3 regions of the Streptomyces sp. NPDC001507 genome follow, and region 2 is predicted to be linked to each of the others. Evidence: riboswitches for the same ligand, from Rfam matches in the RefSeq annotation. Region 2 holds a riboswitch; each other region holds the start of a gene.

Region 1 (9,889 bases), on a different contig from region 2:
GTCCAGCGCCTCGGCGGTGACCTCCGCGTCCGCACGCTGGTGACGCTCGGCACCCCGCACTCCGGCACCCGGGTGGCGCCACTGGCGGACGCGCACCCGATCGTGCGGCAGATGCGCCCCGGCTCGGCGGTCATCGAGGAGCTGGCCCGGCCCGCGCCCGGCTGCCGTACCCGGTTCGTGAGCTTCTGGAGCGACCTCGACTCACTGATGGAGCCGGTGGAGACAGCGCGCGTCGACCACCCGGACCTCCTGGCGACGAACGTGCGGGTGACGGGCATCGGCCACCTCGCCCTGCCCGTCCATCCGGCGATCGCGACCGGTATACGACAGGCCCTCGACGAGACGCACCCGGAGGAGCGGATCGCGGGCGGTCTGACGGTGGCCTGAGGGCCCGCCGGAGCACCCGTCCGGGACCTGGCGGGGTCTCCGGAGGCCTCCGGAGTCCCCCACTCGCCTCGAACAATCATCGAACACAAAGCCAAACCCGCGCCCGTCGTCCCCCGAAACACGGCCGAATGCCCGTTTCCCGCAACAGCGAAACCTGTTGAAGATTGTCGCGCCCGCATACCGCCGGGTACAGTCGCCGCACTGCTCTGGCAGCCCCTGTTGTCGAGGCGAAAGAGAAGTTGGTGAACGACCGTCACCCGTCGGGGACCATGACCACCCCGGCCCCGGCTTCCGACGCCGACCCGTCGCACTACGCGTCGTACGGCACCCAGGAAGCCCAGTACGGCGACTTCACCACGTACGGCGACCACACCGCCACCGGCACCGCGTTCCACAGCGACCCGCTCTTCGGCAGCCTCCCCGGCCAGGGGCAGGCCACCGGGGCCTACGACACCACGCAGTGGCAGACCGCCGGCGGCCAGACGCTGAACTACGACCCGTACGCGGCCCAGCACCACGCCGCCTACGACTCAGGCGCCTACGACAGCACCGCGTGGACCGTCCCGGCACAGGGGACGGCCCCCGACACCAGCGGCCAGTGGGACGCGAACGCCTGGCTGCAGCCCGACCAGTCGGGCGTGGCCGGTGCGACCCAGCAGTGGGAGTGGGGCACCCAGGCCTTCGACACCGGCGGGTACGACGCCACGCAGTGGAACTCCGACGGCACCCCGGCGCACGTCCCCGAGCACGAGCCCGAGCCTGCGCAACAGCACGAGCCGTACGGGGACTTCGAGGAGCAGGCGGAACACGGGCAGTACGCGGAGTACGGCGGGCACGACGGGCACGACGGCTTCGCAGAGTCCACGGCGGACTCCCCGGACGACGCGGGGTTGGCCGCGACCGGTGAGCTGCCCGCAGTAACGCCACTGCTGGAGGACCAGGAAGAGGTCGCCCCGGCCACTCCCGCGGCGACTCGCGCCGGCTCCCGCGCCGGGGCGCGTTCCCGTCGCCGTACGCCTCCCAAGCGGTCCGCGCTGCTGACCGTCGCGGTGCCCTCGGTGTGCGTGATGGGGGTCGCCGGGATCGCGGCCGCCTCCGTCAACGGCCTGACCGGCGACGGCAAGGACACCACGGCCTCCGCCTCCGACGCGCAGTCGGTGAAACCGTCCGCCGCCAACAGCAGGCTGGACGCCCAGCTGAGGACGCTCTCCGCGGGTGCCGACGACTTCGCCGACCGGGCCAGCCGGACGCAGGAGCGCATCGACCTCAAGGCCCAGCAGGAGACCGAGAAGAAGAAGGCGGCGGCGGAGGCGGCCCGCAAGGAGCGGCTGCGCCCCAAGTACGTGCTTCCGGTCACGCAGAAAGGGCTCAGCGCCTATTTCGGCCAGGCCGGCGTCAACTGGATGTCCGTCCACACGGGAATCGACTTCCCCGTCTCCTACGGCACGACGGTGATGGCCGCGACCGACGGCGTCGTCTCCACCAAGTGGAACAGCGCCTACGGCAACATGATGATCGTGACGGCGAAGGACGGCACGGAGACGTGGTACTGCCACCTCTCGTCGTACCGCGTCGCCGCCGGTACGACGGTGAAGGCCGGCGACCCGATCGCGTACTCGGGGAACTCCGGCAACTCGACAGGACCGCACCTGCACTTCGAGGTGCGGCCGGCCGGCGGCGCCGCCATAGACCCGCTGCCGTGGCTGCGCAGCCACGGACTCGACCCGACCTGACCGGCCGATACCGCCGGGCCCCGCCGCGGCGGGGCCCACACCTTCCGGGCTAGAGCTTCTCCACCGGCGCGTACCGCAGCAGCAGCCGCTTCGGCTTGGCGTCGCCGAAGTCGATCGTCGCCTCCGTGTTGCCGCCCGTGCCCTTCACCGCGACGACCGTGCCGAGACCGAACTGGTCGTGGGTGACGCGGTCGCCGACCGCCAGCGAGACCACCGGCTTCTCCGAGGTCCGCCGGGTGGCGAAGCCGGACGCCCCCGACGCCGAGGAGCGCGAGCGGGTCGAGGAGAGCGAGGCCGCCACGCCCGCGGCTGGCCCGGTGGAGACCGGCGCCATCGCCCCGGTGCGCTTCCACTCCAGATACGCGCCCGGGATCTCCTCCAGGAAGCGCGAGGGCGGGTTGTACGACGGCTGGCCCCAGGCGCTGCGCATCGCCGACCGCGTGAGGTACAGCCGCTCCCGCGCGCGCGTGATGCCGACGTAGGCGAGCCGCCGTTCCTCCTCCAGCTCCTTGGTCTGGCCGAGGGCGCGCATGTGCGGGAAGACGCCGTCCTCCATGCCGGTCAGGAACACCACCGGGAACTCGAGGCCCTTGGCGGTGTGCAGGGTCATCAGGGTGATGACGCCGTCGCCGTTCTCGTCCTCGTCGGGGATCTGGTCGGAGTCGGCGACCAGGGCCACCCGCTCCAGGAAGTCGGCGAGGCCGCCGGACTGCTCGCCCTCGCCGGACTCCTGCTCGAACTCCAGGGCCACGGAGGCGAGTTCCTGGAGGTTCTCGATACGGGTCTCGTCCTGCGGGTCCGTGGAGTTCTGCAACTCGGCCAGGTATCCGGTGCGTTCGTAGATCGCCTCCAGCACCGTGGCGGGTCCGGCGCCGGACTCCACGACCGTACGGAGGTCCTCCATCAGCGTGTTGAACCGCTTGACCGCGTTCGTCGACCGCGCGGCCATGCCGTACGCCTCGTCGACCCGCTTGAGCGCCTGCGGGAAGCTGATCTTCTCGCGCTGCGCGAGGGCGTCGATCATCGCCTCCGCGCGGTCGCCGATGCCGCGCTTGGGGACGTTGAGGATGCGCCGGAGCGGGACGGAGTCCTCCGGGTTGGCCAGCACCCGCAGGTACGCCAGGACGTCCCGGACCTCCTTGCGCTCGTAGAAGCGGACGCCGCCGACCACCTTGTAGGGCAGGCCGACCCGGATGAAGATCTCCTCGAAGACACGGGACTGCGCGTTGGTGCGGTAGAAGACGGCGACATCGCCGGCCTTCGCCTCGCCCGCGTCCGTCAGACGGTCTATCTCCTCGGCGACGAACTGCGCCTCGTCGTGCTCGGTGTCGGCGACGTAGCCGGTGATCTGCGCGCCCGCGCCCGCGTTGGTCCACAGGTTCTTCGGGCGGCGGGACTCGTTGCGCTCGATGACCGCGTTGGCGGCGGAGAGGATCGTCTGCGTGGAGCGGTAGTTCTGCTCCAGGAGGATCGTCGTCGCGTTCGGGTAGTCCTCCTCGAACTGGAGGATGTTGCGGATCGTGGCGCCCCGGAAGGCGTAGATCGACTGGTCGGCGTCACCGACGACGCAGAGCTCGGCGGGCGGCAGGTCGTGCTCGCCGGGCGGGGTGTCCTCCTCGTGTGCGCCGGTGCCGACCAGCTCGCGCACGAGGGCGTACTGGGCGTGGTTGGTGTCCTGGTACTCGTCGACCAGGACGTGCCGGAAGCGGCGGCGGTAGTGCTCGGCGACGTCCGGGAAGGCGCGCAGCAGGTTGACCGTCGTCATGATCAGGTCGTCGAAGTCGAGGGCGTTCGCCTCGCGCAGCCGCGACTGGTACAGGGCGTAGGCCTGGGCGAGGGTCTTCTCGAAGCCGTCGCTCGCCCGGGCGGCGAAGTCCTCCTCGTCGACCAGCTCGTTCTTGAGGTTGCTGACCTGGGCGCTGAACGACTTCGGCGGGAAGCGCTTGGGGTCGAGGTCCAGGTCGCGGCAGACCAGGGCCATCAGGCGCTTGGAGTCGGCGGCGTCGTAGATCGAGAAGGAGGAGGTGAAGCCGAGCTTCTTGCTCTCCCGGCGCAGGATCCGCACGCAGGCGCTGTGGAAGGTCATCACCCACATGGCGTTCGCGCGCGGGCCGACGAGGTGCTCGACGCGCTCCTTCATCTCGCCCGCGGCCTTGTTGGTGAAGGTGATCGCGAGGATCTGACCCGGGTGCACCTGGCGCGCGCCGAGCAGGTGTGCGATGCGGTGGGTGAGCACGCGCGTCTTGCCGGAACCGGCGCCGGCCACGATGAGCAGCGGGGAGCCTGCGTGCACGACGGCGGCCCGCTGGTTGTCGTTCAGCCCCTCCAGGAGCGCGGCCGGGTCCAGGGCCGGGCGGGCGGCGCCGTCGCGGTAGTAGGCGTCCCGGTCCGGGGGCACGTCGAACTTCCCGCCGAACAGATCGTCCGGAACCGACTCCGGAGCGTGCTCGTCCTCGGGCGGCGGCGGGGGTTCCTCGTCGTGGCCGCGGGGGGCCTGGAGGCTCGCCAGGAAGCTGTCGTCAAAGAGGCTGCTCATCGCTCTCCGAGTCTAGGGCGCGCCACCGACAACCGGCCGCCACCCCGAAAACTCGCCCCCGTGACCGAACGGATCCCCTCCGTCACAGCAGGTGGACGCGCGTCCCGCAGCCGCCGACGCCCACCCCGGACCTTTGGATCCCTCCCGCCCGGAACCTTTGGATCCGCCCGGGCAAGTCACCCATAACCCCCCAGATCGCCCCGCCTGAGCAGAGCACAACGCCCAGGTCACGAAAATGTATCGGGCATATCGCACATCAAACTTCACAGAGACCACACGAGTTGGCTAGCGTGCCGGGCAGGCCGTACGACCCCCACCGGCGAACGTCGCCGGGCCGCACGGCCTCCGCCGAGTCCGGGGCGCCACCGCGCATCCGGAGCCGGGGACCCACACCGATCCCGGGGTGAATCGGTCCCGCCTCCCCTCCGGGGACGGACCGTAGGGCAACCCTTCCGACCCACCCGCCCGAACCCGACAGCTAACTCGGTAGGCGGAACACCGGAAGGAGTCGCCCCCGTTGGCGTCGCACCGCAAGTCCCGGCCGTCAGGAGCGCGCGCGGCAGGCATACGCACCCCCGCGCTGGCCACCGCAACCCTCACCTCCATGGCCCTGTTCTCCCAGTCGGCCGAGGCCGCGCCCGCCGAGGACGGCAAGCCGAGCCTGGAGGAGGTCGAGAAGAAGGTCGACGCCCTCTACCGGCAGGCGGAGTCGGCGACCGAGAAGTACAACGCGGCCAAGGAGCGCACCGGCAGACAGCGCAAGCAGGTCGACACCCTGCTCGACGACGTCGCCAGACGCACCGAACGGCTCAACAAGGCGCGTGAGGAACTGGGTTCGTTCGCCGCGGCCCAGTACCGGACCGGCGCGAGCGTTCCCGACACCGCGACCTTCCTGCTCGCGGACAGCCCCCAGGGCTACTTCGACCAGGACCAGCTGATGAGCCGCCTGACCTCGCGCCAGAAGGGCGCGGTCGACGACTACGTCACCCAGCAGGCCGCGACCATGAAGAAGCGGCAGGAGGCCACCCGGAGCCTCGAGGCGCTCACCGGGACGCAGGACGACCTCAAGGCCGCCAAGACCACCGTGCAGACGAAGCTGGCCTCCGCGCGGGAGCTGCTGTCGCAGCTGACGGCCGCGGAGAAGGCCCGGCTGGCGGTGATCGAGAAGCGGCAGCAGGAGGAGGCGGCCCGCAAGGCGGCGGAGCTGGCGAAGCAGCAGGCCGCCGCTGCCGGCCGGGAGGCCTCGTCGTCCGCGGCGTCCTCGGCGTCGGGCGGCTCCGCTTCCGGCTCCGGTTCGGACTCCGGCCCGGACTCCGCCTATGCCACGAAGGCCGCCAAGGCGATCGCCTTCGCCCGCGCACAGATCGGCAAGCCGTACGTCTGGGGTGCCACCGGACCCGGCTCCTACGACTGCTCCGGGCTCTCCCAGGCCGCCTGGAAGGCCGCGGGCGTCTCCCTGCCGCGCACCACCTACGACCAGGTGAACGCCGGCACCACCGTCTCCCTCGCCGACGCCCTCCCCGGCGATCTGGTCTTCTTCTACGACGACGTCAGCCACGTCGGCATCTACATCGGCAACGGCATGATGATCCACGCCCCGAAGCCCGGCGCCTACGTCCGCGAGGAGTCGATCTACTACGGCGGCGAGTCGATCATCCACAGCGTGGTGCGCCCGGCCTGACCCCGCGGGGCGCCCGCCACCTCCCGGGCGCCCCCACCCGCTTCCCTCCGCCGGCCCGCACGCGCCACGGCGCCCGCCCGCCGCCACGCATCCCCGGTCTCCCGCCGACGCCCCTCGGCGCTCCTGTCCGCCGCGACCGCACGGTCCGCGCGGCCGGGCGCGGTTTTCGGTCGGCACGCGCACGTGCCCCGCCGGTACCGCGGCCGGCTCTCCCCAGCATCAGGGACATGTCCGGCATGTCTCCCCTCCGGCCGCCCGTACCGCTCTCAGGAAGGCACGGTGAGGGTGCCGGGGATCAGGTCCGCGGCACGGCGCCGGAGGCTCAGGTCCACAGGACGGCGATGAAGATGTTCACCGTCGTGAGCAGGCCGACCAGGCCGAAGGCGCCCTTCTCGACCTTCTCGTCGTCCCGTTTCACGTAGACGAGCCCGAGGATCACGATCAGCAGGGCGAGCTTCACGCCGATCTTGATCGTGTTGACGTGGTGGTCGTCGGCCTCGTTGAGGCCGACCAGGATCACGCCGGTCGCGAGCATGGTGAACGCGCCGTGCAGCATCCCGGGGACGAACCGGGCCGCGCCCTGGCCCATCGCCTTCATCTGGGTGAGGAAGCCGCCGAGGAGCGCGGCGATGCCGATGATGTGCAGGCCGACGAAGAGATGGATGAGTACGTCCATGGCCCCGGAGCCTAATCAGGGCCGTACGGGGCACCGGCCACCGGCCCCTCCCCGGCGCTCATCACCCCGCATATATGCACGCCATAGCACCCCGCCTCCCCCATCGACCCCGGAACCGCCGCTTCGGTCATCCCGCCCCGAGAAGCCGACGACTCCGCACCCGAATCCCGTTCACATACCGTCGGGTAACGATCCGGTCACGCCAATTCCGCGCATCGCGTTACCAGGGCGACACACCCGGGCCTACCGTCCTCCCCCAGGTGACCGACTCCCCACCGCCGCCCGGGCCAGGGGCGGCAGTCGGGCACCACCGCCGAGAAGATCCGGCGGCGGCCCGTCCCCTGTGCGGGCCGCCGCCGGACGCGCAATCCGCACTCCCCCGCGGCCGTACGGACGCTCCCCCTGGCGTGCCTGCGGACGAGACGGCGGTCGTACGAAAGGACGGGACAGTCCAGGTGGCAGCGCACCGCAAGCCCCGACAGCGCTCGCTCGGCGGCAACACGGCCCGCACGGCCGTCACCCTCGCCCTGGCGGGCGCGGCCACCGCGGCGGCCTTCGAGGGGACCGGAAACGCCGAGCCGCAGCTGACACCTTCCCAGGTGAAGGCCAAGGTGGACCGGCTGTACCAGGAGGCCGAGGAGGCCACCCAGAAGTACGACGGGGCGAAGGACAAGGCCGACACGGCCCAGCGGCGGCTGCGGTCGCTGCAGGACGAGACCGCCCGCGCGCAGCAGAAGCTCAACTCCGCCCGGGACGCGCTCGGTCTCGTGGCGGCCGCGCAGTACCGCGACGGCGGCATCGATCCGGCCTGGCAGCTGGCGCTGTCCAGCGATCCCGACCAGTACCTGGACGACGCGGCCATCGCCGAGCGGGCCGGTGACCGGCAGGCCGGTGCGGTGACACGGGTACGGCAACAGCTGCGGGGCATCGAGCAGTTGCGGGGCGCGGCACATGTCGAGCTGGCGGCACTGCGGTCCCGGCTGGCCGAGCTGAAGCGGGAGAAGACCGCCGTCAACGGCAAACTGGACGAGGCGCGACAGCTGCTGGACCGGCTGTCACCGCAGCAGCGGTCGGCGGTCACGGCGGACGACGGCACCGGACGCGCCTCACGCTCCGCGGCGGACGCCCGCACCCCGCTGACCGCCGGCAGCGTCGCCGCCACCGACTCGCGCGCCGCGGCCGCCGTCGCCTACGCCTACGCGAAGCTCGGCAGCCCCTACGTCTGGGGCGCGACCGGCCCCGACGCCTTCGACTGCTCAGGACTCGCCCAGGCCGCCTACCGCTCCGCCGGAGTCTCCATCCCCCGCACCACCTACGCCCAGATCAACGCCGGCCGACGCGTCTCCCGCTCCGAACTCCAGCCGGGCGACCTGGTGTTCTTCTACTCGGGCATCAGCCACGTCGGCATCTACATCGGCAACGGCCAGATGATCCACGCGCCCAACCCCTCGGCGCCGGTACGGATCGCCCCGATCGACGAGATGCCGTTCGCGGGCGCGACACGGGTCGTCTGAGCGGCCGGGCACGGGCCTCAGACCAGGCGGCGCGCCGTCGCCCAGCGGGTCAGCTCGTGCCGGTTCGACAGCTGCAGCTTCCGCAGCACCGCCGACACATGGGACTCGACCGTCTTGACGGAGATGAACAGCTGCTTGGCGATCTCCTTGTACGCGTAGCCGCGGGCGATGAGGCGCAGGACCTCGCGCTCGCGCTGGGTGAGACGGTCGAGGTCCTCGTCGACCGGCGGGGCGTCGGTGGAGGCGAAGGCGTCCAGGACGAACCCGGCGAGCCGCGGCGAGAAGACGGCGTCGCCCTCCTGGACCCGGAAGATCGAGTCGACCAGGTCGGTGCCGGTGATCGTCTTGGTGACGTAGCCCCGGGCGCCGCCCCGGATCACGCCGATCACGTCCTCGGCCGCGTCCGACACGGACAGCGCGAGGAAACGCACCGGCCGCTCGGCGTCCGCCATCAACGGGGCGCACCGGCGCAGCACTTCGACCCCGCCGCCACCCGGCAGGTGCACGTCCAGGAGGACCACCTCGGGCCGGGTCGCGGTGATCACCGAGACCGCCTGGTCGACGTCGGCCGCCTCGCCGACCACCTCGACGCCGGTCTGCTCGGTCTGGCCGATCTCGGCCTGGACGCCCGTCCGGAACATCCGGTGGTCGTCGACGAGGACCACACGCACCCGACGCCCGGGCTGACCCGCGCCTTCCGCCGGGCCGTTCGCCTCGGTCGCGTCGCTCATGACGTCTTCTCCGCCCTCTCCATCTCCAGCTCGACCTCCGTACCGCCGCCCGGCACGGACCGCAGCCGTGCGGTGCCGCCGTGGCGTTCCATGCGGCCGATGACCGATTCTCTGACACCCATGCGGTCGGCGGGTATCGAGTCGAGGTCGAAGCCGGGACCGCGGTCGCGGACGGACACGAAGACCGTCCTTCCCTCGACTTCGGCGTAGACCTGGACGGCGCCGCCCTCGCCACCGTACTTGGCCGCGTTGACCATCGCCTCGCGCGCGGCCTGCATCTGCGCGCCCGTCCGCTCGTCGAGCGGGCAGTCCCCGACCACGACGACCTCGATGGGGACGCCGTGCTTGTCCTCCACCTCCGCCGCGTTGCGCCGGACGGCGTCCGCGAGGGTGGCGGGTTCGTCGGCCTCGTCCTTGCCGGTGCCCTCGGGCTTGTAGAGCCAGGTGCGCAGGTCGCGCTCCTGGGCCCGGGCGAGACGGCGCACCTCGCCCGCGTTCTCCGCGTTGCGCTGGATCAGGGTGAGGGTGTGCAGCACGGAGTCGTGGACATGGGCGGCGACCTCGGCACGCTCCTGGGCGCGGATGCGCATGAGCCGCTCCTCGGAGAGGTCCTGGGTCATCCGGACCAGGT
Region 2 (9,889 bases):
CCGCACGATCACCATCCGCCGGTCCAGATCGACGAGCTCCCCCGTCTCCGGGTCCGCGTCGGCGACGAGCAGCCGGATGGAGTTGGTTCCGCAATCGATGGCGGCGACGCGGGTCATGGCGTGGGTTCCTTGTCTGTTCGTGAAGGCTCGACCGGCCCAGCCGAGCCGAGCTGTGTCGGCCGAGCAGGGGCGGCGCCCGTTCGACCGACCCGGTCGGGACGGTACCTGTTCAATCGACCGAGTCGGGTGGTGGATGGGCGAGGGTCCCGGGGGTCCGGGGGCGGAGCCCCCGGGACGGCGACCTGTCCGGCGGTCAGTGCTCGGCCGGGGCCACCACACACGTCCCCTTGGCCCACCACTCCGGCAGCATGGCGATCGCCTCGTCGCCGAGCGGGTTCACGCCGGGCCCGGCGGCCAGGGAGTGCGCCACGAGCACGTGCAGGCACTTCACCCGGTCCGGCATCCCCCCGGCGCTGGGAAAGCCCGTCAGCTCCTCGATCTCGTCCCGGCGCCGGATGTAGTCCTCGTGCGCGGCCCGGTACGCCGCCGCCAGCTCGGGATCGCTCTCCAGCCGCGCCGTCATCTCCTTCATGACGCCGTTGGCCTCGAGGGTCCCGATGGCGGACGCGGCCTTCGGGCACGTCAGGTAGTACAGCGTCGGGAACGGCGTCCCGTCCGGCAGCCGCGGCGCGGTCTCCACGACGTCCGGCTGCCCGCACGGGCACCGGTGCGCGATCGCCCGCAGCCCGCGCGGCGGCCGCCCGAGCTGCTGCTTGAAGGCCTCGACGTCCGCGTCGGTCGGCTCGGTGCGCGGAGTGGAGGGCGGAGGCGTTTGCATGACTGTGTTCTGTGTGGCTTTCTGTCGGTTCACTGGTCGGACGCGTCGGACTTGTCGACGCCGTCCCAGACGTTCGCGTACCAGGGCCGGTCGGCCGCCCCGAGGTAGGCGTGCGCCTGCTTGGCGGCACCGGGGTCGATCACCACGAACCCGGTCTCGCCCGGCATCACATAGTGCAGCCGCTCGCGGATCTGCTGCTCGGCGTACGCGTCGTCCTGCCACCGCGCCTTGAGGTCCCGCAGCTGCTCGACCCGCTGCCGGGCCTGCTGCTGCTGCCGTTCGAGGTCGGAGATCTCGGCGCGCTGGGAGACGTACTGCCGCATCGGATAGGCGAGCGCGACGACCATCGTGCACAGCACGATCGCGAGCAGCGCGGCGCGGCCGGTGAGCCGGGAGCGGCGGGCCTGGCGCCTGGTCTGGGAGCGGTAGACCCGGGCCGCCGTCTGCTCGCCGAGCAGCTTGAGCCTGGTCGCGGTGGAGAACCGGTCCCGGTCCTTCACGGCCATGTCCCCGCCTCCCTGGTCGCCCTGATACGTGCGTACGTCCCCGGACACGGTACGGGACCGGGTACGGGGACGTACGTACGACTGGCTAAGCCTTACCCTCTACGGGCCGTACGGGGAGGTACGGGCTCAGCCCTTGAAGCGCGGGAAGGCGCTGCGGCCCGCGTACACCGCCGCGTCGTCGAGGATCTCCTCGATGCGCAGCAGCTGGTTGTACTTGGCGACGCGCTCGGAGCGGGCCGGGGCGCCGGTCTTGATCTGGCCGCAGTTGGTGGCGACGGCGAGGTCGGCGATGGTGACGTCCTCGGTCTCACCGGAGCGGTGCGACATCATGCACTTGAAGCCGTTGCGCTGGGCCAGCTCGACGGCGTCCAGGGTCTCGGTCAGCGAACCGATCTGGTTCACCTTGACGAGCAGGGCGTTGGCGGTGCCCTCCTCGATGCCGCGGGCCAGGCGCTCCGGGTTGGTGACGAACAGGTCGTCGCCGACGATCTGCACTTTGTCGCCGAGCTTGTCGGTGAGGACCTTCCAGCCCGCCCAGTCGTCCTCGAACAGCGGGTCCTCGATGGAGACCAGCGGGTAGGAGGCGACGAGCTCCTCGTAGTACTCGGTCATCTCGGCGGCCGAGCGGGACTTGCCCTCGAACTCGTACTTGCCGTCCTTGTAGAACTCGGACGCGGCGACGTCGAGCGCGAGCGCGATCTGCTCGCCGGGGACGTAACCGGCCTGCTTGATGGCCTCCAGGATGAGGTCGAGCGCGGCGCGGTTCGACTCCAGGTTCGGGGCGAAGCCGCCCTCGTCGCCGAGGCCGGTGGCCAGGCCCTTGCCCTTCAGGACCTTCTTCAGGGTGTGGTAGACCTCGGCACCCCAGCGCAGCGCCTCGGAGAAGGACTCCGCGCCGATCGGGGCGATCATGAACTCCTGGATGTCGACGTTGGAGTCCGCGTGCGAGCCGCCGTTGAGGATGTTCATCATCGGGACGGGCAGCAGGTGGGCGTTCGGGCCGCCGAGGTAGCGGAACAGCGGCAGGTCGGACGCCTCGGAGGCGGCGTGCGCGACGGCGAGGGAGACGCCGAGGATGGCGTTGGCGCCGAGCGAGCCCTTGTTGTCGGTGGCGTCCAGGTCGAACATCGCCTGGTCGATCAGGCGCTGCTCGGTGGCGTCGTAGCCGACGAGCTCCGGGCCGATCTGCTCGATGACGGCGAGGACGGCCTTCTCGACGCCCTTGCCCTGGTAGCGGTTGGGGTCGCCGTCACGGAGCTCGATGGCCTCGAAGGCACCGGTGGAGGCGCCGGACGGGACGGCGGCACGACCCGTGCTGCCGTCGTCGAGGCCGACCTCGACCTCGACCGTGGGGTTGCCTCGGGAGTCCAGGATTTCCCGGGCTACGACGACGTCGATGGACGGCACGAGCATCTCCTTCTTGGGATGTGACGCTGGTTGTGCGGGGCGCACGCGGGCCTCGTCGGCCCTTGCTCAGCCTTGCGACTAGAGCCTAACCGTCCCGGGGCCGTCGGCCGGCACGACCGACCGGCCCGTGGACACACAGACGGTACTCATTGTTCACGCGCGGAACAAAGGGGGGCCCGATGAAGAACGGGAGAAGAGCGGACCAAGAAGGGGACGACGGGGCCGACGGGGCGGTGGGGTGGCGGCACAGAGAAACCCCGCCCCGGTGCGTTCGGGGGAAAACGCACCGGGGCGGGGGTCCGTGGGGGACGGGGGTGGCCCTCACGTGGTCTCCACTATGGGGACCACGGTTGTGGGAGAGCTGTGGTTCAGCTGGGCACCGCCCAGTACTTTCGGCGGCCGCCCGCGGGCTGCGTCAGGTGCCCTACTTCAGGTGCAGCTGCTGGCCCGGGTAGATGAAGTCGGCGTCCTCGACGATGTCCTTGTTCAGCTTGAACAGCGCCTGCCAGCCGCCCTTGACCTTGTGCTTCTCGGCGATCGAGCTGAGGGTGTCGCCCTTGACGACCTTGTACTCGCCGTCGCCCTTCTTGACCTTCTTGCCGGTCGGGGTGGTGACGGTCTTCTTGGCGGCCGGACGCTCGGCGGAGCGGGACGCGGCCTGGGTGTCGGTCGAGCGGGTGCTGGTGCTGCTGCTCGACGAGCCGGCGGAGTTGCTGGAGCTGCTGGAGCTGCTGCCGGTGTAGGTGGCACCGGACAGGCCCGTGCCGCAGACCGGCCAGGCACCCTTGCCCTGGGCGGCGAGGACCTTCTCGGCGATCTGGATCTGCTGCGCCTTGGTGGCCTGGTTGGCCTGCGCGGCGTACTGCGTGCCGCCGTACGCGGCCCAGGTGGAGGCGGAGAACTGCAGACCGCCGTAGTAGCCGTTGCCGGTGTTGATGGCCCAGTTGCCGCCGGACTCGCACTGGGCGACGGCGTCCCACTCGGAGGCGGTGGCGGCGGAGGCGCTGCCGGCCGCCATCAGCGGGGCGGCGACGGCGACGCCGGTGACACCGGCGACAGCGATGGCGCGGACGGCCTTGGACGGACGACGGTGCTTGCCCTTGCCGGAGAACAGCATGGATCGATCCCCTCACCGACGCCTGCGAGGTGAGCTGTCGGGTTCGGGCCGGTTGAGTTGCCCGGCCGCACACCTGTGTGTCGGTGCGCGGCTTCACCCCGAGCCGGATCGGCGGTCTCAACCACCGGTCCCGGCACTTACCTTGGGTCCCCCGCTCCTGCCTACGGCGCATGACGCGACGACTGTTCCCGGGCAGCCGCTGGCAGGACTCGGCGTTGCGACGGCCGGGGCTCGTGGTGACGAGCGGCCTCGACCGTAAACAGACGATCAGATGAATTTCAAAGATGATCAGGGCTTCTGAGACTCATCCCACACTTTCACCAAAACGGACATTCGGCTCGAACGGGGCGTCAACTCCCGCCGCCTTTCGTCCTATTCGGTGCCGAGTTTCAGGGTCTGACCGGGGGTGATGGCATTCGGGTCGGAGCCGATATCAGCCTTGTTCGCGTCATAGAGCGCGCGCCATCCGCCGTCCAGGCCAAGGGAGTCGGCGATGGAGGCGAGGGTGTCGCCGTCGCGGACGGTGTAGGTGCCGCTGTCGCCGGAGGCGTGCCGGCCGGAGGAGGTGACACTCTGACCGTTTGTCACGCTTTCGTCCGCCGAACCGCCGCGGTGCTTGCCGCCGCCACTGACGGCCCCCGTGTCCACCAGACTCCAAGACCCGCCGGTCTGCCACGATTTGTCCGAGTCGTCAGCCCCGGAGGTGGCGGGACTCTCACTCACCTTCGGCGCGCCGGAGCCGGAATCGGAGTCGGACGTTTCCGACTTGTCCGTCTTGCTGGATTTGCCGGAGGAGTCGACCTCGGAGTCGCCGCCGGCACTCGCGCCCGGAGAGGGGGTGGCGGAGTCACTCCCGGAGTCCGTGACACCCGAAGAGGTGTCGGAACCGGAGGAAGAGGACGAGTCGGACAGACCTGAGGACGAGTCCGAGGATCCGGATGAACCGGACGAACCACCCGAGTTGCCGAGACCCGTGTCCACGTTCACCGAGGCGTCGTCGGACGAGAGTCCGGCGAGCAGGGCGCAGGTCCGCCACGCTTTGGTGCCCTGGTCGGCGAGCATCTTCTCGGCGACCGCGATCTGCTGCGAACGGCTCGCCTGGTCCGGCGTGGAGGCGTACTCCTGGCCCCCGTACTTGCTCCAGTCCTCCAGGGAGATCTGAAGACCGCCGTAGTAGCCCGTGCCGTTGTCGGCGCTCCAGGAGCCGCCGCTCTCGCACTCGGCCACCTGGTCCCAGGTGGAGCCGTCGGCCGCGCTGGCGTTCACCGCGCCGAGGAGCGGGATGGCGATGGCCGAGCCGGTCACCCCGGCCGCGACGAGGAGTGCCGGAGCCTGGCGGGGGCGACGGTGACGACCGTTCCCGGAGAGCATGCGGAAACCTTTCGAGCGACAGCGGTGACCGGCGCGGCGGGTCCCGCAAGGGCGCCGCGCTGATGGGTGAACGTATCGGCAGACGATCACTTGTCACAAGTTAATGCCGCGCAGATCACGTGAAGATCACAGACTTGAACGCCGGTCACCTTTTGCCCGTACGGGCCGGTAGTGGCCTCGGCGAAGGCTCGCCGAAGGCCCGGCGAGGGTTCACCGACCGGCGGGTGTGAACTCCACGGGGAGGGTGCGCAGTCCGCGCATGATGAGTCCGCCGCGCCACCGCAACTCCCCCTCGTCGACGGCGAGTCGCAGGTCCGGAAGGCGGGTGAGGAGGCCGGCGAGCGCGGTCTGGCCCTCCAGGCGGGCGAGCGGGGCGCCGAGGCAGTAGTGGATGCCGTGGCCGTAGCCGAGGTGCTGGTTGTCCCGCCGGGAGAGGTCGAGGGTGTCCGGCTCCGCGAACCGCTCCGGATCCCGGTCGGCCGCGGCCAGGACGACCAGGACCGGGTCGCCGGGCGCGATGTGCTGCCCGCCGATCGCGACCGGCTCGGTGGCGAACCGCCAGGTGGCCAGCTCCACCGGTCCGTCGTAGCGGAGCAGTTCCTCGACCCCGGTCTCCAGCAGCCCGTGCTCGCCGGCCGCCAGGGACTCCTGCAGCCGGGCCCGCTGCCCGGGGTGGGTGAGCAGCGCGTACGTGCCATTGCCGATCAGGTTGACGGTGGTCTCGAAACCGGCGAACAACAGGATGAAGGCCATTGCCGCGGCCTCGTTCTCGGTGAGGTGCTCACCGTGGTCCGAGGCCCGGATGAGCCCCGAGATGAGGTCCTCGCCTGGCCCGGCCTCGGCGGACAGCGCCTCCCGCTTCCGGTGGATCAGCTCGGCCAGATACCCGCGCATCTTCTTCACGGACCGCGCGACCCCGCCCCGCGGCCCGCCCCCGTGCCGGATCATCATCCCCGCCCAGTCCCGGAAGTCGTCCTGGTCCTCGGGCGGGACGCCGAGCAGGTCGCAGATGGCGTAGATGGGAAGCGGGAAGGCGAACTCGTGGATGAGGTCGGCCTCGCCCCGCTCCGCGAACCCGTCGATGAGCCGGTCGGTCAGCTCCCGCACCCGCGGCGCGAACTCGGCCACCCGGCGCGGTGTGAACGCCTTGCTCACCAGCCGCCGCAGCCGGGTGTGGTCCGGCGGGTCGATGTTCAGCAGGTGCGTCATCAGCTCGGCCTTGCGCTCACCGGGGATGCCGGTCTTCCCCTTGGCGTGCGCGGGCTCGTCGTGATGCGCCGGGTTCTTGGACAGACGGGGGTCGGCGAGGGCCTGCTTGGCATCGGCGTACCGCGTGACCAGCCAGGCCTCCACCCCGCTGGGCAGCCGGGTTCGCCGCACCGGCTCGTGCTCCCGCAGCCAGGCGTAGGCGGGGTAGGGGTCGGCGGCGAACTCCCAGGTGAACAGGTCCGGGACGGCGGTCACTTCGCCACTCCCTCCGCCGCCCGCACCGCGTCCCGGTAGGCCCGGGCCGCCGCGCGCAGGGCCGCCTCCGGGTCGACGCCCTCCGCCTCCGCGCGGGCCGCCAGCGCGAGCAGTTCGTAGCCTATGCCCGGTGCCTGCGGCAGCGGCACCTCGAGGCCCGCCGTGCGCACCCGCGAGGCCAGCTTCGCCGCCAGGGCGAGGCCCGGCTGCGCGAGGGGTATCCCGTCCGTCACCGACTCGCGGCGCTTCTCCACCGCCTTGGTCCGCAGCCAGTGCTCCTTGACCTCCTCCGGCGTCGACGCGGTCTCGTCGCCGAAGACGTGCGGGTGGCGGTGGATGAGCTTGGCGACGATGCCGCCCGCGACGTCGTCGATCGAGAAGGGGGCCTCCGGGTCCTCCTCCGCGATCCGCGCGTGGAAGACGACCTGGAGGAGCACGTCGCCCAGTTCCTCGCGCAGTTCGTCGCGGTCGCCCTCCTCGATCGCCTCGACGAGTTCGTAGGCCTCCTCGATGCCGTACTTCGCGAGGCCGCGGTGGGTCTGCCGGGACGACCAGGGGCACTCCGCGCGGATCCGGTCCATGACCTGGACGAGGTCGAGGAGGCGGGCGCCGGGCAGGTCGTAGGAGGCGGGGAGGAGCTCCAGCTCGGGCATCCGGACCCGGCCCGAGCCGGCCAGGCGGGCCAGGCCGTCCGTGAGGGCCGGCTCGCCCTCGCCCGTCGCCACGACCACCACGGTCCGGCCGCCGGCGCAGGCGTCGACCAGCTCCTCGGCGGTGGGGGCGGCCTCGTCCACGGCGGTCCCGGCCTCCCGCAGATACGGCAGCTGCGGATGCGCGCCGTCCGCGCACAGCACGCGGTCCGCCGCGCGCAGTGCCTGCCAGGCGGGCCAGGACAGCAGGCCGGGGGCGACCCGGTGGCTGGTGGTGAGCAGGACGACCCGGCCGGCGTCGGCGGCCGCGGGAGAGGGGTCCGGGGTGGTGGGTTCGGGCCTGGTGGTGTTCACGCTCCGAACGTAACGCACCGCCGCCGCCCACCTCGCGGTTTGTCCACAGGGCGGCGGCGATCAAGTGATCGTATGACCGCCGTGCTCACCGTGACCGCGGTGATCGCCGTGCTCACCGTGACCGCGGTGATCGCCGTGCTCACCGTGACCGCGGTGCTCGCGGTGATCGCGGTGATCGCCGTGGTAGCAGCGGAGGTGGCCGCACCGATGGCCCGGGGCCGCCCTACGCCGACGCCTGCGTCCCGCCCGAGGTGACCTCCCGTACCCACGGGGTCTTGGCGTCCACCCGGCTGCTCTTCTGGACGTCCCAGGCGCCGTAGCGCGGGTTGAGGTCGACGTGCAGTTCCTTGGAGGCGTTGGCCAGGGCCTTCCAGAAGGCGGGCTGCGAGGTGTCGGTGCCGAGCGCCTCGGCGAGCTTCTTGGCCTCCACCTGGAAGCGGAGGTTGTCGTCCAGCCGCTGGGGGGCGATGCCGTACTTCTGCAGCCAGGCCGTCTGCAGCGCCGCGGAACCGCCGGCCTGCTGTTCGAGGCCGGAGCGCATCTGCTCGACCTCCGCGCGGGTGACGCCGACGCCGGCGTCCTGGGCGGCCCGGTGCAGCACCTTGTCGAGGACCATGTTGTACAGGGTGTCCCGGGTGAGGCTGCTGGTGGAGGCGAGGACCTGCTGGTACTGCGTCGCGTCGGGCACCGCGGCGCGCTGCGCCCGGCGCACCTCGTTCACGCGGTTCTCCAGCTGCGAGACGGTGATCCGCTGGCCACCCACGACGGCCGCCGCGCCCGGGTGCGCGTCGCTTCCGCAGGCGGTCAGGAAGGGGGCCGCGGCGGCGATCGCGGCGGAGAGGAGGAGCGCGGTGCGACGGCGGCGGTGCAAGGGTGCCTCCCGAGGAGATTGTGCGACGGTGCACAAAGTCTTGCGGTGATCGATGGTAGGCAGTGGGCAAGCTCTGGCCAACCCATTCGACCAACGATTCACACGCACTTCCGGCACCGCCGCACCACCCTCCGGAAGGGTTTGCGGTACTGATCCCGCGCGGATCCCGCTCAGCCCGTGATCGCCACCGGGGCGTCCCACGCGTCACGGTCCACGGTGATCGTGTAACCGCCGCGCGTCTCCTTGCTGTTCACCAAGTACTGGTGGGCCCGGCTGTGCCCGGTGTACTGGGACGCGCCGAACGGCCAGTCCGCGGTCGTGGTGTTCTGCTTGTCCCACAGCGCGTACCAGAGGTTGCCCGGCAGGTCGGTCTTGTCGGTGGCGTTCGCGATCGCCTTGGCGCTGGAGCTGGTGAAGCCGTAGTAGCCGGCGCGGTAGGTCTTCGCGCGCAGTTCCTTGTCGAAGGCGCGGACGTAGGTCAGCACGGCGTTGTTGCACGACGTGTTCGTCGTGTCGTACGCCTCCATGTCGAGGTAGATCGGGCTTCCGGCCTTCATGCCGAGCGCGGCGGCCTTGGCCACGGCGTCGTCCGCCTCGGACTTGCCGGTGGCGGCCGCGGTGGCCGCGCTGATCTTCACGGAGCCGCCGGATCCGCAGGACGGCTGGGCGCCGACGTAGAGCGGGATGAGCTTCCAGCCGGCCGCGGAGACGGACTTGACCCAGGAGGCGGTGAGGTTGGGCTGGTTGCAGCCGCGGTTCTTGCCGCCGATGTAGACGGCGGCGGCGCCGTAGAAGCCGGTGTTCCAGGCCTTCATCGCGGCGAGCGAGGGCGCGGTGCAGGTGTCGAACGCGCGGCCGGTGAACGTCTTCTGGGCGGGCCAGGTGGTGGCCGCCATGGAGGTCTGCGCGGCGATGCCGGCCCCGGCGACGACCGCGGCACCCGCGACGCCCCAGGTGATGTATCTGCGCTTCTTCGACTGCCGATGGCTGGACATGCCGGAACCCCACCCCTGTGTCTTTACTTGTGTCTTTGCCTGTGCCGCCGTTGCTGTGCGACAGGTTGTGCGAAAAGCAGGTGCAGTATGCACTGTGCGGGAACTAGCCGCGCATCTGCCCCAGCCAGTGCAGCGTCCGCCGCACCTCGCCCGCCAGCGGGTGGCCGGGCCCGTGCAGCCGTTCCACGTCGAACAGCAGCCGGGTGAGCGTGTCGTGGGCGGCCGGCCGGTCGCCGAGCGCGAGCAGCAGATGCCCGATCCGGCGGCGCACCTCGTGCGCGAGCTGCGGGTCGCCGGCCACGTACTGGTTCTCGTA
Region 3 (9,889 bases), on a different contig from region 2:
GGTCGAGGGCGGCGGCACCGTGCACACCCAGCTCCTCCAGCAGGGCCTGGCCGACGAGCTCCAGCTGGTGCTCGCTCCCCTCTTCGTCGGCGACCCGAAGGCGCCGCGCCTGTTCGGTCCCGGCGGGTACCAGGCCGGACGGCTGCGGCTCCTGGAGACCCGCCGTATCGAGGACGTCGTGCTCCTGCGCTACGAGCCCACGGAACCCGGCACCGGCGGGTGGGTCTCCGCCGCGGACCGGCACTGGCTGCGGCTCGCCTGCGAACTGGCGGCCGAGTGCCCGCCCTCCCGGACCGCGTTCAGCGTGGGTGCGGTGGTCGTCGCGGCCGACGGCACGGAACTGGCCCGCGGCCACTCCCGCGAGGCCGGCGACCCCGTGGTCCACGCGGAGGAGGCGGCCCTGGCCAAGATCCCCGCGGACGACCCCCGGCTGGCCGCGGCCACCGTCTACACCAGCCTCGAACCCTGCACCCACCGCGCCTCCCGCCCGCACCCCTGCGCCGAGCTGATCCTCAGGGCCGGGGTGCGACGGGTGGTGACGGCATGGCGCGAGCCGGACACGTTCGTGGCGGCGGCCGACGGGACGGGGATGCTGCGGGAGGCGGGGGTGGAGGTGCTGGTGCTGGGGGAGTACGAGGGGCTGGCGAAGGCGCCGAACGGGCACCTCGTCGGCTGAGCCGAGCGTGGGGGCCGGGGGCCGGGGGGGCTGGTGGGGGCGGGGCCGGGTCGGCGGGGTGTCCGCTCACGCGAGGCGGTGACGCGGCGGCTCGGCCGGAGCGGCAGGCGGTTCCGCGGCCGGAGTCGCAGACGGTGCCGCAGCCGCGGTCGGGTCGGCGGCTGGTGGCATGGTCGGTCGGGTGGCCGGTGGCGTGGCCGGGTCGGTGGCCGGTGTCGCAGGTTCAGCGGCGGGGCCGGTGGCCGGGCCGGTGGCCGGAGTCGCGGCCGCGGTGAGGCTGGCGAGCAGGGCGAGGCGTTCGGCCGACGGGCTGCCCGGCTCGGCGTGGAAGCACAGCATGATCATGCTGTTCGTGCCCAGGATCGCCAGCTTCTCGGTCCGCAGGTCCAGCTCGCCGACCTGCGGATGCCGTAGCAGGGCCCGCCCGCTCTGCTTCGGACGGACGTCGTGGCGGGCCCACAGATGCCGGAACCGCGCGCTGCGCACGGACAGTTCGCCGACCAGGGCCGAAAGCCGCGGGTCGTCCGGATCCTCGCCGGCCGCCACGCGCAGCGTCGACGCGAGGCTGGCGGTGGCGAGGTCCCAGTCGCGGTGCAGGGTGCGCAACGCGTCGTTCAGGAACACCTCCCGGGCCAGGTTCGCGCCCGGCCGGTGCGCGGGGGAGAGGGCGACGGCCAGGGAGGTCGCCGCCCGTACGTCGCACAGCCGCCCGGCCACCACCACGGGCAGCGCGGACCACGTCTCCAGGAGCATGCGGATGCCCGCGGGCACCTGCTCGCCGCGCTGCCGGGAGCGCCTGGGCGGGGCCGGGGCGGCGAGCTGGCGGAGGTGGGCGGTGCCCTCCGCGTCCAGGTGCAGAGCGCCGGCGAGGGCCTCGACGATCTGCGGGGAAGGATGGCGGTTGCGGCCCTGCTCCAGCCGGATGTAGTACTCCGTGCTCACCCCGGCCAGCAGCGCCAGCTCATGCCGGCGCAGTCCCGGCACCCGCCTGCGGCCCGCGTCCGGCAGTCCCAGCAGCTGCGGGCTCAGCAGGGCCCGGCGCGCACGGAGGTACTCGCCGAGCGGCCCCGGCGCGTGCTTGTCGCTGCTGCCCTGTGCCATGAGGTCAGGCTAGGCGCCACGGCCCCGGCGATCCTGTCCCCGTGAGTACCACCCTTCACAGGGCGACGACGGATCGGCCCGGCGCTCCTAGTGTCGGCCCCGCCGACCTGCCGCAGGGGCGGGCGGGTTTTCCGAGCCGGGAGTCCGCGATGACGATGAACAGGCAGCACGCTGTACGGATCGGTGCGGCCGTGGCCGCCGTCGCGGCCGCGACGGCGCTGGCGACCGGTCCCGCGACGGCGGTGCCGCGGTCCGCCGGATCCGCGCGGACGGGCACGGCGGCCGAAAGCACGGCGGCCGCAGGCACCGTGGCCACGGGCACCGCGGCCACCGGGGCCGCGGCCACCGGGGCCGCGACCACCGGCTCGGTGTCCGCCCGCGAGACGGCGGCCAACAAGGCGCTAGTCACCTACGTTTACAAGCAGCTGTTCACTTATTACGACACGTCCGTGATCGACAAGTACGTCTCGCCCGACTACATCCAGCACAACCCCAACGTCGCCAACGGTCCGGAAGCGCTGCGCCGGCTGGTGGAGAACCTGAAGGCGACGGCCACCCCCGGCAGCGGCTCGGTCACCACGCACGTGATCGCGCAGGGCGACCTCGTCCTGCTCCAGACGCACGCGGGCACCTCCGACACCTTCAGCGGCATCGGGCTCGTCGACGTGTTCCGGGTCGAGCACCACAAGATCGTGGAGCACTGGGACACCATCCAGCCGGTCCCCGCCACCACGGCCAACGGCCACGACATGTTCGGCACGCTCACCTCGCCGCAGACCGACGCGGCCGGCCCGGCCTCGCACACGGCCGCGAGCGAGCGGGTCGTACGCGCCTACGTCCAGCAGCTGACCGGGCGCAAGGACGTGACCGCGGTCGACCGTTACCTCGCGCCGGACCTGGTCCAGCACGACCCGGCGCTCGCCGACGGCGCCGCCGCGTCGAAGCAGGCCTACACGGACCTGTTCGCCGCGCATCCGCAGTACCGGGCCACCGTCGCCAAGGCCGTCGCCGAGGGCGATCTGGTCGCGGTCCACCTCCACGACCAGAACAGCCCCTCGGACCTCGGCACCTCGGTGTACGAGATCTTCCGGGTGCACCACGGCAGGATCGTCGAGCACTGGGCACTCACCCAGGCCGTCCCGGCCACCTCGGTGAACGGCAACAGCATGTTCTGAGCGGCCCGTGCCCGCCCGCCCCTCCCCGTCGTCCGACCCCCTCCCGGAGAGCAGAACGCCATGAGCCGGTCCCGCCCCCGATCCGCCCACTCCGGCACCGGCCAGGAGGTGGCTCCCGGTGTTGTCCGGCTGGGGGACCCCCTCGTCAACTTCTACCTGGTGGACCACCCCGACGGGCTCACCCTCGTCGACGCCGGCCTGCCCGGACAGCGGCGCGGGCTCCTCGGCCACCTGACCGCCGCCGGACGGAGGCCGGCCGACATCCGGGCCGTCCTGATCACCCACGCCCACCCCGACCACACCGGCCTGACGGCGGAGCTCCAGCGGGCCGGCGCGGAGGTGTGGGTCCACGAGGACGATCGGGCCATGCTCATGGACGGCCCGCGCAGGGCGATGCGCCACGCCAAGTCGGAACGCTCCCCGCTGCCGTACCTCGTCCGCCGTCCGGCCGCGCTCGCCACCATGGCGACCATGGCCCGCCAGGGCGCGTTCACCGCGCCGCCGCCCGCCCGGGCGCGCACGTTCGGCGACGGCGCGCGGCTGGACGGTGTGCCCGGACGGCCGCTCGTCGTCGCGCTGCCGGGCCACACCCCCGGCAGCACCGGCTTCCACTTCCCCGACCAGGGCCTCTTCTTCACCGGCGACGCCCTGGTCACCCAGGAGGCCTTCACCGGGCACACCGGCCCCTGTCTGGTCTGCCGCGCCTTCACCCACGACTCCGCCGCCGCCCTCGCCTCGCTGGACGCCATCGCCGGTCTCTCCCGGGACACCGTCCTGCTGCCGGGGCACGGTCAGCCCTTCGCCGGCGGCCCCCACGAGGCGGCCGCGCGGGCCCGCCGCTTCGGCGTGCACTGACCCGCTCCTGCGCGTGAGTCTTAACCCGTGTGACTCCCGCTCTTCCGATGGCGTATGCTGGTGTCACCGACGCGGGGTGGAGCAGCTCGGTAGCTCGCTGGGCTCATAACCCAGAGGTCGCAGGTTCAAATCCTGTCCCCGCTACTGAAACCCAGGGCCGGAATCCGAGATTCGAGGATTCCGGCCCTGAGTCGTATCCGGGCACGTGTTCCTCATCACACACTTCCGCACTCATCCGCCCGGCCCACACCGTTCGCCCCACCCGCTCGCAGCCGCAAACCTGGACGGACAGGCATCGAAGACACCGGACGCATCGAACACGGCGAGCAGATCGCGCGCGGCGAGCAGATCGCGCGCGGCGAGGACATCGCGCGCGGCGAGGACATCGCACACGGCGACCGCATCGAGGACATGGGACGGCAGGGGGGTCGCGTGGTGGGCCGTGCGGAGGCGGAGCGGCGCGGTCCGGCGGCCGCCCGGATCCTCGCCCGCTTCCTGCCCGCGCTGCTGATCTGCGCCGGCGTCTGTTACGACCTCCTCACCCCCGCGCCCTTCACCGCGGTCCCCTTCTTCACGGCTGCCCCGCTGATCGCCGCGCCCCTCTCCTCGCTGCGCACCACCCTCCTCACCGGCCTGGCCGCGCTCCTGGCCACCTACGCCGTGCACGCGCGGTTCGCCGTGCTCCCGGACGCCGACGCCGTCACCGAGATCCTCACGGTGATCACCGTTTCCGCCCTCGCCGCCGGCATCAACCGGATCGTCCGCCTCGGCGACCAGCGCCTCGCGACGGCCCGCGAAGTCGCCGAGGCCGCCCAGCGGGCCGTGCTGCCCGAGCCGGCCGAGCGGATCGGCAGCTTCGAGATCGCCGCCCGGTACGAGGCGGCCCAGGAGGGCACCTTCGTCGGCGGCGACCTGTACGCCGTCCAGGACACCCCGTACGGCGTGCGGCTGGTCGTCGGCGACGTCCGCGGCAAGGGGATGGGCGCGGTCGCCGCCGTCGCCGTGGTCATCGGCGCCTTCCGGGAGGCCGCCGAGCAGGAGGCCACGCTGGAGGCGGTGGCCGGCCGGCTGGAGCGGGCGCTGGCGCGCGAGGGCGTCCGGCGCGGCGGCATCGACGCCCACGAGGGGTTCACCACCGCCGTACTCGCCGAACTCCCGCACGGCGACGGCACGCTGCGGCTCGTCAACCGCGGGCATCCGCCGCCCCTGCTGCTGCACGGCGACGGCGAGGTGTGCCCGGTGCGGGCGCCGGAGGCCGCGCTGCCGCTCGGGATGGGCGAGTTGGGGACGTGGCCCGACCGGGCGGCCGAGCACGCGTTCCCGAGTGGCGCCACGCTGCTGCTGCACACCGACGGCCTCTCCGAGGCACGGGACGCGCACGGCCGGTTCTACGACCCGCAGCGGCGGCTGACCGGCCGTACCGCCATCGCCCCCGGCGCCCTGGTGGCCCGGCTCGCGGCCGAGGTGCGCCGGCACACCGGCGGCGGCATGACGGACGACATGGCGCTGCTCGCCGTACGACGGCCCTGAACGGCGGGCGGTCACGCTCGGTGTCCGAGCGACCGCCCTGCGCATAACAACTGAGTCACCATCAAAACCTGTGTGACTCCTGAGCTGAGCAGCGCGCCCCGTCGACTCGACCGATTTTGACCGGTCGCGGCAGGTAAGTCCAAGCTTTGAAAGCTTAATGATCAAGACGAACTGCTTGGAATCTGGTAGCCGGGTCTATTAACGTTCGATAACGCAGCGCGGTCGTCCCAGCCGTCACCCGCGACGGCTCCGTGCGCACGCGCCGAATCCCGCAAGGGAACCGGGGAACCACCACCTTGGGGTGAATCGCACGGCTACCGCCGGGTAGGAAACGGCCGGTATACGCGCGTAGGAGACCTTCCCGCTCCGAACCCGTCAGCTAACCCGGTAGGCGGCGGAAGGAAAGGAGTGCGCCCGCGTGGCGTCCAACCCGCCTGCTCCGACAGCCCCGTTCGTGCCCAGCCAGCGCCGGCCCGAGACCTTCGCGTACGGCGGCTACAGCGCCGACGAGGGCCCCTTCGAGGAGTGGAACCCCACCGAGGAGTCCCTCTCCGCGGCCCGCGGCCGGCACCGGGTCGCCAAGCAGAAGGGCGGCGGGCTCGCCCGCAGCTCCACGGTTCTCGGTGTCGGCGTCATAGCCGCCGTCGGCGCGGGCGGCATGGCCAGCGCCAACACCGGCAAGCCGCCGGTCTCCATCTCGCTGCCCGACCTGCCCTCCTCGGTCGACGCCCTGCTCGGCGAGGGCAGCGGCCACCAGGCCACCCAGACCGCGCTCAGCAGCGTCACCACGACGACGGCCACCGACGCGGACTCCTCCTCGTCCGACGCCGGCGAGGCGCTGCGCAGCCGGATCATCGCCCAGGCCGCGCAGCAGCAGAACCAGCTCGACACCAAGGCCAGTGCCAAGGCCGTCGCCGCCGCCGACAAGGCGATCGCGGACGCCGAGGCCAAGGCGGAGAAGGCGGCCGCCGCCAAAGCCGCCGACGCCAAGGAGAAGGCCGAGGCCTCCGCGAAGCAGAAGGCCGAGCAGGCCCGCCTCGCCGAGCTGGCCAAGCAGTACACGCTGCCCGTCGTCTCGTACACGATCACCGGCACCTTCGGCCAGGCCGGCTCCATGTGGGCCTCCGGCTACCACACCGGCCTCGACTTCGCCGCGCCCACCGGCACGCTGATCAAGGCCGTGCACAGCGGCACGGTCACCGAGGCGGGCTGGGCCGGCTCCTACGGCTACCGCACGATCATCACCCTCGACGACGGCACCGAGCTGTGGTTCTGCCACCAGTCCTCGATCGGCGTCAAGGTCGGCCAGAAGGTCGCCACCGGCGACGTCATCGGCCGCGTGGGCGCCACCGGCAACGTGACCGGCCCGCACCTCCACCTGGAGGTCCACCCGAACGGCCAGGCCACTGCCATCGACCCCATGCCCTGGCTGCGCGGCAAGGGCCTCAACCCCTGACCCCGGCCCGTACCGCACCGACCGGCTCCCGGCGGCCCTGACGACAACCCCCGGCGTCAGGGCCGCCGGCGTGCCGAACCACGGATTCCGCTTTTACGAGAACTTCGTACTCGACGGGGATGGGTCCCCGGGCGGCCCGTGTTGAAGTGGAGCATGACTGCTCTTCGCAAACTCGGCTCCTCCGACCTCGAGGTCTTCCCGCTCGCCCTCGGCGGCAACGTCTTCGGCTGGACCGCCGACGAGGCCACCTCCTTCGCCGTCCTCGACGCGTACACCGCCGCGGGCGGCAACTTCGTCGACACCGCCGACTCGTACACGGCGTGGATCGAGGGCAACAAGGGCGGCGAGTCCGAGACCATCATCGGGAAGTGGGTGAAGGCGCGCGGCAACCGCGACGACGTCGTCATCGCGACGAAGGTCAGCCAGCACCCCGAGTACCAGGGCCTGTCCGCCGCCAACATCAAGGCCGCCGCCGACGCGTCCCTGCGCCGTCTCGGCACCGACCGGATCGACCTGTACTACACGCACTTCGACAAGCCCGAGATCCCGGTCGAGGAGATCATCGGCGCGCTGGACGAGCTGGTGCGGGCGGGCAAGGTCCGGCACATCGCCGCGTCCAACATCACGCCGGAGCGGCTCCAGGAGTCCCTGGACTTCTCCGACCGCGAGGGCCTCGCCCGGTACGTGGCCCTCCAGCCCCACTACAACCTGGTCTCCCGCGACACCTACGAGGGCCCCCTCCAGGACCTGGCCTCCCGTACCGGCCTCGCGGCCGTCCCCTACTTCGCGCTGGCCGCCGGCTTCCTCACCGGCAAGTACCGCCCCGGTACGACGGTCGACAGCGCGCGAGCGGGCCGGGCCGCCCAGTACGCCGAGTCGGAGCGCGGCCAGAAGGTGCTGGCGGCCCTGGACGAGATCGCCGCGGCCCACGAGGCCCCGATCCCCACGGTCGCCCTGGCCTGGCTTGCGGCCCAGCCCACCATCATGGCCCCGATCGCCTCGGCCCGCACGCTGGAGCAACTCCCCCCGCTGCTGGGCGTCGCCGACCTGACCCTGACGTCCGAGGAACTGACAAAGCTGACAACGGCTTCCGCCTGACGGCCCGAGAGCCCGCCCCCTCCCGCTCCTCCGGTGCACCCTTTTCGCCGCGACGGTGCTCAGCCCGCGCGGTGTATTCCGGCGGTGCCGAGCCGTCCGCAACCCCGATGCACTAACTCCGGTACGGATTGTAGGCCGGATACGGCGCCGCCGCCCCGTAAGCCGGCGGTGCGTAACCGGCGTACCCCGGCCGCCACCCGCCCGGCGCGGCTGTCCGGGCCGCGTACTCCAGGGCCGGCCGCACCAGCTCCCGTCGGCTCCACAGCTCCGTCAGCAACTCCCGCTCCCGCGCCACGAAGTCGGCCCCCGCCCGTCCCCGCCGCCCCCGGCGCCGCAGCAGCGCCAGCGTCGTCGCGTACCCCTCGTACTCGGCGACCGCCCGCCCCGCCGCCTTCCCGAAGTGGTACGCGGTGTACTCCCGGGCCATCTGCCGCGCCCGCATCGACCCGAGCACGAACGGCTCCGCCGCGCCCAGCCACCCCGCGTAGACGTACGCCGGCAGCTCCTCGCGTACGGCCCGCAGCTCCCGCTGGCGCGTCCAGACGGCCAGCCAGGTCAGCAGCCCGAACGCCGGCACCATGAACATGCCGTACACGGCGAAGAACCCGTACTGCCCGAACGTGGACGACCCGTTCCAGAACGCGTGCATGCTCATCGCGAGCAGCAGCCCGGCCACCGGCACCAGCACCCGCCGCGCCCGCTGCCGCTCCCCGGAGAGCGCGGCGATGCCGAAGCCGATACCGGTGAGGACGGTGAAGAGCGGATGCGCGAACGGCGACAGCACGATCCGCACGAAGAACGTCGCGGCGGTGACGGAGGCGATGCCGCTGTCCCCGGTCAGCTGGTCGGTCCCGAAGGCCGTGCCGAGGTAGAGGATGTTCTCGGTGAACGCGAAGCCGGTGGCGGTGACCCCGGCTATCACCACCCCGTCGACGATCCCGGTGAAGTCCCGCCGGCGGAACAGGAACACCAGGAGGACGGCCGCCGCCTTCGCCGACTCCTCGACGACCGGCGCTATCACGGTCGCCCCGAGCGTGTCCGCACTGCTCGGGTCCGCGGTCGCCGTCGCTATCCATCTCGTCGCGAAGCTGTTGGCGACGATGGCTATCAGCGCGGCCGCGCAGGCGCCCCAGGCGAAGGCGAACAGCAGGTTCCGCCAGGGGCCCGGCTGTACCCGGTCCAGCCACCGGAACGCGCCCACGAGCAGCGGCACGGGCAGCACGGCGAGCCCGAGCCCGACGAGGAAGCCCTCCGTCCCGGTCTGCTCCCGCACCAGCGCGAGGATCACCAGCCCGGAGAGGGCCAGCAGTGTGCTCAGCGCCGAGTACCGCACCCAGCGCCGCTGCCACCAGCGGGGATGCCGCAGACCGTGCCCGGCGGGGTCGTGCGGATACGGCGGCTGCGGCGGCTGCGGCGGCTGTGGTGAGTACTGCGGGTACGGCGGCGGGAAGGTGGCCACGGCATCGACCCTAACGAGGTGACTCCTGACGGTGCTGCTCGCTCTGCGGCACCCGGTGCTGTACGCGACGGAAGAGCAGATCGTTCACCACATGTCCCTTGTCCAGTCCCTGACCCTCGAAACGGGTCAGCGGCCGGTGCGCCGGACGTGGCGCGAAACCGCCCTCGGCCTGCGTGTTCTCGAACTCCGGATGGGCGTCGAGCACGTCGAGCATCTGCTCGGCGTACGGCTCCCAGTCGGTCGCGCAGTGCACGATCGCCCCGGGCCGCAGCCGGGTCGCGGCGAGGTCGAGGAACTCGGGCTGGATCAGCCGCCGCTTGTGGTGCCGCTTCTTCGGCCAGGGGTCCGGGAAGTAGACCCGCAGCCCGTCGAGCGAGTCGGGCGTGAGCATCTCCCGGAGCAGGATGATCGCGTCGCCGTTGCCGACGCGGACGTTGGACAGCCCGTTCTGGTCGGCGAGGTTGAGCAGGTTCCCCTGGCCCGGCGTGTGCACGTCGACCGCGAGGATGTTGACGCCCGGATCCTCGGCGGCCATCTGC

The links. Region 2 has a riboswitch for cyclic di-AMP ahead of ACFY0K_RS14350 (transglycosylase family protein). Riboswitches for the same ligand answer to the same signal wherever they lie in the genome.
Region 1: linked by a shared signal. The riboswitch ahead of ACFY0K_RS29390 (NlpC/P60 family protein) and the one ahead of ACFY0K_RS14350 (transglycosylase family protein) in region 2 are both predicted to bind cyclic di-AMP.
Region 3: linked by a shared signal. The riboswitch ahead of ACFY0K_RS31980 (M23 family metallopeptidase) and the one ahead of ACFY0K_RS14350 (transglycosylase family protein) in region 2 are both predicted to bind cyclic di-AMP.

What each region holds. Positions count from the first base shown of each region.
Region 1 covers NZ_JBIAVV010000009.1:414,029-423,917, reverse strand. The annotation lists gene ACFY0K_RS29405 (esterase/lipase family protein) at 1-387, shown strand, start outside; gene ACFY0K_RS29400 (M23 family metallopeptidase) at 630-2,120, shown strand; gene pcrA (DNA helicase PcrA) at 2,170-4,656, opposite strand; cyclic di-AMP (ydaO/yuaA leader) riboswitch at 4,993-5,166, shown strand; gene ACFY0K_RS29390 (NlpC/P60 family protein) at 5,174-6,337, shown strand; gene ACFY0K_RS29385 (hypothetical protein) at 6,660-7,013, opposite strand; gene ACFY0K_RS29380 (NlpC/P60 family protein) at 7,469-8,527, shown strand; gene ACFY0K_RS29375 (LuxR C-terminal-related transcriptional regulator) at 8,545-9,258, opposite strand; gene ACFY0K_RS29370 (PspC domain-containing protein) at 9,255-9,889, opposite strand, start outside.
Region 2 covers NZ_JBIAVV010000004.1:110,683-120,571, forward strand. The annotation lists gene ACFY0K_RS14330 (exopolyphosphatase) at 1-117, opposite strand, end outside; gene ACFY0K_RS14335 (DUF501 domain-containing protein) at 314-838, opposite strand; gene ACFY0K_RS14340 (septum formation initiator family protein) at 868-1,344, opposite strand; gene eno (phosphopyruvate hydratase) at 1,471-2,757, opposite strand; gene ACFY0K_RS14350 (transglycosylase family protein) at 3,176-3,868, opposite strand; cyclic di-AMP (ydaO/yuaA leader) riboswitch at 3,873-4,047, opposite strand; gene ACFY0K_RS14355 (transglycosylase family protein) at 4,241-5,239, opposite strand; gene ACFY0K_RS14360 (cytochrome P450) at 5,450-6,703, opposite strand; gene ACFY0K_RS14365 (nucleoside triphosphate pyrophosphohydrolase) at 6,700-7,707, opposite strand; gene ACFY0K_RS14370 (hypothetical protein) at 7,780-7,962, shown strand; gene ACFY0K_RS14375 (SurA N-terminal domain-containing protein) at 7,931-8,578, opposite strand; gene ACFY0K_RS14380 (glycoside hydrolase domain-containing protein) at 8,749-9,573, opposite strand; gene ACFY0K_RS14385 (protein kinase) at 9,677-9,889, opposite strand, start outside.
Region 3 covers NZ_JBIAVV010000010.1:461,762-471,650, forward strand. The annotation lists gene ACFY0K_RS31950 (dihydrofolate reductase family protein) at 1-676, shown strand, start outside; gene ACFY0K_RS31955 (helix-turn-helix domain-containing protein) at 743-1,777, opposite strand; gene ACFY0K_RS31960 (nuclear transport factor 2 family protein) at 1,927-2,952, shown strand; gene ACFY0K_RS31965 (MBL fold metallo-hydrolase) at 3,013-3,807, shown strand; tRNA gene ACFY0K_RS31970 (tRNA-Met) at 3,878-3,951, shown strand; gene ACFY0K_RS31975 (PP2C family protein-serine/threonine phosphatase) at 4,219-5,337, shown strand; cyclic di-AMP (ydaO/yuaA leader) riboswitch at 5,588-5,748, shown strand; gene ACFY0K_RS31980 (M23 family metallopeptidase) at 5,756-6,793, shown strand; gene ACFY0K_RS31985 (aldo/keto reductase) at 6,947-7,891, shown strand; gene ACFY0K_RS31990 (PrsW family intramembrane metalloprotease) at 8,004-9,350, opposite strand; gene trmB (tRNA (guanosine(46)-N7)-methyltransferase TrmB) at 9,361-9,889, opposite strand, start outside.